3 regions of the Alteribacillus bidgolensis genome follow, and region 1 is predicted to be linked to each of the others. Evidence: predicted binding sites of a transcription regulator. Region 1 holds the regulator's gene; each other region holds the start of a gene.
The links. Region 1 encodes Rex, which represses fermentation and respiration genes when NADH is low (regulators of the CRP and FNR family bind a similar motif). Its sites were predicted from a motif close to TTGTGAAATATTTCACAA; they were not measured.
Positions count from the first base shown of each region.

Region 1 (2,274 bases):
CCCTAATGCAAGTCTTGTCTTTTGGCCTCCACTTAAAGAAGCGATAGATGTGTCATAGTCAAAATTTCCAAATTTCAACCCTGAGAGAACACTGCGGATATCAGCTTCATATTGATATCCGCCTTTTTCTCTAAAAGAATGCTGGAGCACATCGTATTCTGCTAGTATTTTCTCATAAGCTGTTTCATCACTATAAACAGAAGGGTCAGCCATTTTTTCTTCTAATTGACGTAAATTCTGCTCCATTTTTTTAACTTCTGTAAATACAGTAAGCATTTCATCCCAAATGGAACGATCAGATTGGAGACCGCTGTGCTGATCAAGGTAGCCAAGCCGGAGACCTTTTGGAGTAATAATCTCTCCTGAATCGTTAGAAAGCTTTCCGGCCATTATTTTAAGAAGGGTAGATTTTCCGGCTCCATTACGCCCGACAAGGGCAACCCTTTCATTAGATTTTATTTCAAGTTTTACACTATCTAAAATAGTTTCTGCACCATATGATTTGGTTATATTAGAACATTGAAGAACTATCATATAAGTTCATCCTTTATTATTAAGGTTTATCTATATCAAGTCTATCTTAAATTTAATAAAAACGCGATGATAGGCTGTTAAAGGAATGATTATTTCCTATGGCAGAAAAGTGAACAATACATTCAATATAGATCTCCCTATTACATTCGAGCAATTATTAGTGTACAATAGGAAAGAAGCAAAAGCAGGTCCAACCCCTTTAGCTAAGCATTACATTACTTCTTCGTCGTTGCAGGTGATATACTTAAGATGATGAACAATGAAGAACTTGTTGGAGGCTGCTATGAACATAGATCAACAAAAAATACCACAGGCAACTGCGAAACGATTGCCGCTTTATTACAGGTTTTTAGAAAATTTACATGCATCCGGTAAACAACGCGTATCCTCCACAGAGCTTAGTGAAGCAGTTAAAGTAGACTCGGCTACGATCCGCCGCGATTTTTCTTACTTCGGAGCTTTAGGAAAAAAAGGATATGGATATAATGTAGATTATTTGCTGTCTTTTTTTCGAAAGACACTCGATCAGGACGAAGTGACGAAAGTCTTTCTGGTTGGTGTCGGTAATTTGGGAACTGCTTTGCTTAAATATAATTTTTCAAAAAGTGATAACACACAGATAGTATCCGCTTTTGACGTAAGAAAAGACATTATCGGCGAAGAGATTAGCGGTGTAGAAATATATCATTTAGATAACATCAAACAGGTGAAAGAAAAGAATGACGCTTCTGTTGCTATATTAACTGTACCTGCTGCAGTTGCACAGCAGACAGCAGATACGCTTGTGGAAGCAGGGATAAAAGGAATATTAAATTTTACTCCTGCACGCATAACTGTTCCGGATCATATAAGAGTACATCATATTGATTTGTCTGTTGAATTACAAACGCTTGTATATTTTTTGAAAAACTATCCTTTAAGTTAGAGGTATATTATTTTAGATGGAGGTGGCTCACATGCCTTTAGGTCCAGGGAGTATTGCATTAATTGTGCTGGTGGCACTTCTTATTTTTGGTCCAAAAAAATTGCCGGAGCTTGGACGAGCAGCAGGTAATACGCTGCGAGAATTTAAACATGCTACCAAAGGACTTGCAGATGACGACGATGATTCCAAAAATAAAAACAAACAAAATTCGAGTGGAGACAAGTAAGGAATAGGACGGGTACATCATGGCTCAGAACGATATGTCCATTTATGAGCACATTGGAGAATTACGCAAAAGGATATTAATCGTGGGAGGTTTTTTTCTTGCTGCCATGATTTTTGGTCTGTTTCTTTCTCCGGTGCTTATTACTTATTTGCAAAATATACCGGAAGCAGAAAGCTTTCCGATGAATGTGTTTAAATTAACGGATTCTCTGAAGCTGTATATGAATTTTTCTTTTTTTATTGGATTAATTTTAATTTTTCCTTTACTTTTGTATCAACTCTGGGCTTTTGTGGCACCTGGGTTATTAGAAAAAGAAAAGAAAGTGACGCTTGCTTACATTCCGATAGCAACAATACTGTTTTTTGGCGGGTTGGCTTTTGCTTATTTTATTCTGTTTCCAAATGTCATTCACTTTTTAAGCAACCTATCTGATAGGCTTAATTTGACCGAACAGTACGGTGTTAATGATTATTTTGCTTTTTTGTTTCAGCTTACCATTCCATTTGGGTTTTTGTTTCAACTTCCGGTCGTCGTTATGTTTCTGACGCGATTGGGATTGGTGACACCAGCATGGCTGCGAAAAGTCAGG
Region 1 covers NZ_KZ614149.1:3,854,625-3,856,898, forward strand. Annotated here, with positions in the region: gene CEF16_RS19185 (ABC-F family ATP-binding cassette domain-containing protein) at 1-534, opposite strand, end outside; gene CEF16_RS19190 (redox-sensing transcriptional repressor Rex) at 818-1,459, shown strand; gene CEF16_RS19195 (twin-arginine translocase TatA/TatE family subunit) at 1,491-1,685, shown strand; gene tatC (twin-arginine translocase subunit TatC) at 1,705-2,274, shown strand, end outside.

Region 2 (2,274 bases), 770 kb from region 1:
TATGAAGTATATATGCCAGGCGGGGCAGAAGAATTAGAAATAGCGTTATATGACCTGGACACTTATGCATTTGCCGGCGTACTTGATAAAGACACAAATATAAAACCAGGGTTATATGAACAAAAATTATCTGCTAAAGACATTTCCGTCCCTGAGGGAAAATACAGAGCCGTAGTTTATGCAAGAGCTGGAGATAAAGAAGAAGTTTTAGAAACGATCATCCGTTTAGAACAGAAAATGATAGATGAAAAACGATCAAAGCGTTAAAAAAAGAGCTGTTTGTTGTAACGGCTCTTTCTTTTCAGCGGCAAGCAGAGTTTTTCTAATGGTGGAAACAGGCAAAAATCGAAAAAATCTAACAAAGGGTAAAAACCGATGTAAGGAAGATCTGAATAAAAAGCTTGAAATGCAAAAACGCTGCAAAAGAAACGAAAAGTCGTTGAATACAAGCATTAAAAAAATCGTAAAAACGAACCGGATTTAACCTATTTTGTATACAGGTTCAAAAAAAATTGGGGATATCGAAATTGTCACTCAATAGTCATAATTTAAAAAAGCTGGAAAGCCTTATATGACAGGGAGTTTTTCTTATTTAACACATTGACATTGAAGGTTGGCTATTGTACGATTACAAAGGGAATGTGAGAGGGTTTACATATTTAATGCAGCCGAACATTCTGAAATTTCGTTTATGGACTATGAAGCATTTATTCCTTCTTTAAAACAGTCCAAGTGATATTTTCTGCCATAGCTTCATCGTACGGCATCTTGGTACCTTTTATACCACACCCAATACATTATAAATGGAGGCGGACATGACGAACGAGAAAAAACCTCCAAAATCGTTTCAGACAATGGCTATAACCTCAGCTGTGTTATCGTATCTGGTAGGTCCTGTTTTGATCGGTGTTTTCAGTGGAAGATGGTTAGATGGCCGGTTTGAAACGGAGCCTTTATTTTTGATTGTCGGCCTGCTTGTCGGAATTGCCGCTGGAGTGTACGGACTAGTCCGTCTGCTTGGAAAATATTTGGGAGACGATCAATAGTGAAGAGCTTCGAGGGAAATGTCAAACGTTATGTTCAATTTACTTTAGCTGCAATGCTCATGTATGCCTTTGGGTGGGCAGTGATGCCTTTTGATAAGATCTTTTTCAGCCTGGGAATCGGAGCACTTATTGGACTTTTTAATCTTTGGAGTATGTACCGGGAAGTGAAAAAGTTTGATGAGGCGGCAGGAAATCAGAAGAGAAAGTTTACATTCGGGATGCTGTCAAGATTTGCGGCAGGTGCACTAGCTGCAGTTCTTTTTATTCGTTTTCCTGAGCACTTTCACATTTTAGGACTTGTTGCTGGAATCGTGACTCCTTATATTATTATATTTATTTCATCCTTGTTTCAAACCAAACACTCAACATCGTAACAGGACAAGCAAGGAGGCAGAGAAGAACAGCAGCTGACAGATTATTTGTAAAGGGGTGAAGAAGAGTGGACCATCATGCGCCGATAGTTTATGATCTGTTTGGAATCTCGGGGTTTCATATTAATTTGTCGAATATTATCATGTTGACTATTTCGGCTCTTATTGTGTTTTGCATCGGTTTTTTTAGTGCAAGAAGCTTGAAAATGAAGCCTTCTGGCATGCAAAACGGATTTGAATGGATCATAGACTTTGTGAAAAACACGATCAACAGTGCAATGGACTGGAAAACAGGTGAAAGATTCTTTGGTCTTGGCATTACCATATTCCTTTGGATTTTCATCTCGAACATGCTCGGTATACCTTTTATGATTGTTAACCATGAAACACATGAACTTTGGTGGAAGTCTCCGACAGCAGATCCTGTCATTACAATGACTTTTGCCGTAATGGTAATTGTGCTGACTCATTATTATGGAATCAAGATAAAGGGTGCCAAGGAATACGGAAAAGGTTTCTTCAAGCCTATACCTTACCTTTTCCCGTTGAAGGTATTAGAGGAATTTACAAATACACTAACATTGGGTATGCGTCTTTTTGGTAACTTGTATGCAAAGGAAATCCTATTAACACTGCTTGCGACTGCTGGGGGAGCAAGTTTGTTAGGAGCACTTGCTGCCGGGCTGCCAATGATTGCATGGCAGGCGTTCAGTATATTTATCGGTGCCATCCAGGCGTTTATCTTTTTAATGCTGACTATGGTTTATTTGGCTCACAAAGTAGCAGATGATCACTAATTTTTAAAAGTATTTATCTCAATAATTAATTATACTAAGGGAGGATTATTAGAATGGGAT
Region 2 covers NZ_KZ614149.1:3,086,324-3,088,597, reverse strand. Annotated here, with positions in the region: gene CEF16_RS24935 (S8 family serine peptidase) at 1-267, shown strand, start outside; gene CEF16_RS15250 (AtpZ/AtpI family protein) at 816-1,046, shown strand; gene CEF16_RS15245 (ATP synthase subunit I) at 1,046-1,420, shown strand; gene atpB (F0F1 ATP synthase subunit A) at 1,486-2,214, shown strand; gene atpE (F0F1 ATP synthase subunit C) at 2,268-2,274, shown strand, end outside.
Region 2: the regulator Rex is predicted to act here: its motif matches at 640-657, upstream of CEF16_RS15250 (AtpZ/AtpI family protein).

Region 3 (2,274 bases), 410 kb from region 1:
TTTTATAATCTGCTGAACCTAATTTCCCTTTAACTTTTGTTAAAATCTCTTCTTCGTACCTATTAATAATTGGCAGCTTCAACAGTTTTTTAAAAGCTTTATAGGTATATACTTTTACGTAATATTTCAACTTTCGTTTTGGTTTAATCCCGGCACTGTCCACTAACACCACTTTTCGAACAGTGTGCGAAGAAGCATATTTTATAGAGACTCTGCCTCCAAACGAATGTCCAACAAGAATGGGTTGATCAATTTCTAATTTGCTCAGAAACTTTCCAAGCATTTCTGTATAATCCCCTACCGTCCAAGGTTCGGGTGGTTCTTCACTTTCCCCAAATCCCGGAAAGTCAATCGTCCATACTTTAAAATGTTTTTCTAACGATTGATGAACAGGGGCAAAAGCTTGAATATTAGCGCCCCATCCATGCAAAAGCACCACGCTTGCTCCTTCTCCGGAGACATGGTAATTTACCTTCACCCCGTCTATATCGATGTTCACAACATTAACGCTCCTATTCTTTTAAAGCTTCTTATGTAGTATTAAATGAAAAATAGATGTTTTTGTACACAATAATACCACTATATCTTATCATATCAGAAAGTAAACGAGAATTGTCTCTTTTGTCCTGTTTCGTGAATCGATAAACGTTCATTAAATGCTCACCCCTTTTTATTTTCACACCTTTCAGTTTGTGATATATTTCACATAAGGACTCTATTTTATTGTAAGCAAAACACGGGTAGTATATATATACTGCATTCGTGAAGGGAGAATGCCTAATGTTTATGGAATATGATCCAGCAGTGTACAGCAGGATATTAACAGGACTTACACTCGGTTTTCACATTATATTTGCTACAATCGGCGTCGGCATACCTTTAATGATTGCACTAGCAGAATGGATGGGAATTCGTAAAAATGACCCGCACTACCGTCTTCTTGCCCGCCGGTGGGCCAGAGGATTTGTCGTGACTGTAGCAGTAGGCGTAGTGACAGGTACAGCAATTGGGCTGCAGTTAAGTTTACTATGGCCTAACTTTATGCAGCTTGCCGGTCAGACGATTTCGCTGCCATTGTTTATGGAAGTCTTTGCATTTTTCTTTGAAGCTATCTTTTTAGGGATCTACTTATATACTTGGGACCGGTTCAAAAGCAGAATGAAACACTTTTTGTTGATTATTCCTGTCGTCATTGGCGCATCTTTTTCCGCTTTTTTTATAACGACGGTTAATTCCTTTATGAACGCACCGCAAGGCTTTGAACTGGTGAATGGTGTAATTACAGACATTGATCCGATTGCAGCCATGTTTAATCCGGCTACCCCGACAAAGACAGCTCACGTCATTATCACTTGTTACTTAACTTCTGCTTTTGTTCTTGGCATGATTGGGGCATTTAAGATCTTAAAAGGCGATAGACATGTTTACCATAAAAAAGCTCTTCATTTAACAATGATGTCTGCCTTTGTGTTTTCAATTGCTACCGTGGTTATTGGCGACCTTTCCGGAAAATACTTGGCTGAGTACCAGCCGGAAAAATTAGCAGCAGCTGAATGGCATTTTGAGACAGAAGAAGAAGCCCCGCTTGTTCTCGGAGGTTATTTAGAAAATGACGGAGAGATTAAGTATGCAATGGAAATCCCATATGCATTAAGTATTCTTGCACATGGCACTCCTGGAGCAGAAGTAATTGGGCTGGACCAATTTCCAGATGAAGATACCCCGCCTCTTATCGTTCATTATTTTTTCGATGGGATGGTTTTCATAGGAATGTATCTTGCCTTTGTCTCGATGATATACCTGCTCCTAAGCTGGAAAAAGCAGCAGCTTATGCATAGTAAGGTTCTTTTGTGGAGCATTGTTGCCGGTGGACCGCTTTCCATATTAGCGATTGAACTTGGCTGGGTGTTTGCTGAAATCGGGCGTCAGCCTTGGATTCTATATGGGATTATGCGTACTCCTGAAGGGGCAACGACATCTGATCACGTGGATGCTATGCTTTATCTGTTTATCGGCCTTTATGCCATCCTCGGTTTGTCTTGCTCCATTGTTCTTAAGAAAATGTTTAATAACAACCCAGCTGCACATGAACTGGAGCAAAGAGGAGTAGAAGATCGAGGTGAGCGGACATGAGTTATGAAATTATTGGGATCAGCGTCTTATGGTTTTTCTTATATGGCTACTTGATTGTTGCATCGGTTGATTTCGGCGCTGGTTTCTTTCACTTTTACAACAAGGTCTCCCATAAAAATTATCAAGTGAACAAATTGATAC
Region 3 covers NZ_KZ614149.1:3,442,199-3,444,472, reverse strand. Annotated here, with positions in the region: gene CEF16_RS17085 (alpha/beta fold hydrolase) at 1-499, opposite strand, end outside; gene CEF16_RS17080 (cytochrome ubiquinol oxidase subunit I) at 781-2,133, shown strand; gene CEF16_RS17075 (cytochrome d ubiquinol oxidase subunit II) at 2,130-2,274, shown strand, end outside.
Region 3: the regulator Rex is predicted to act here: its motif matches at 691-708, upstream of CEF16_RS17080 (cytochrome ubiquinol oxidase subunit I).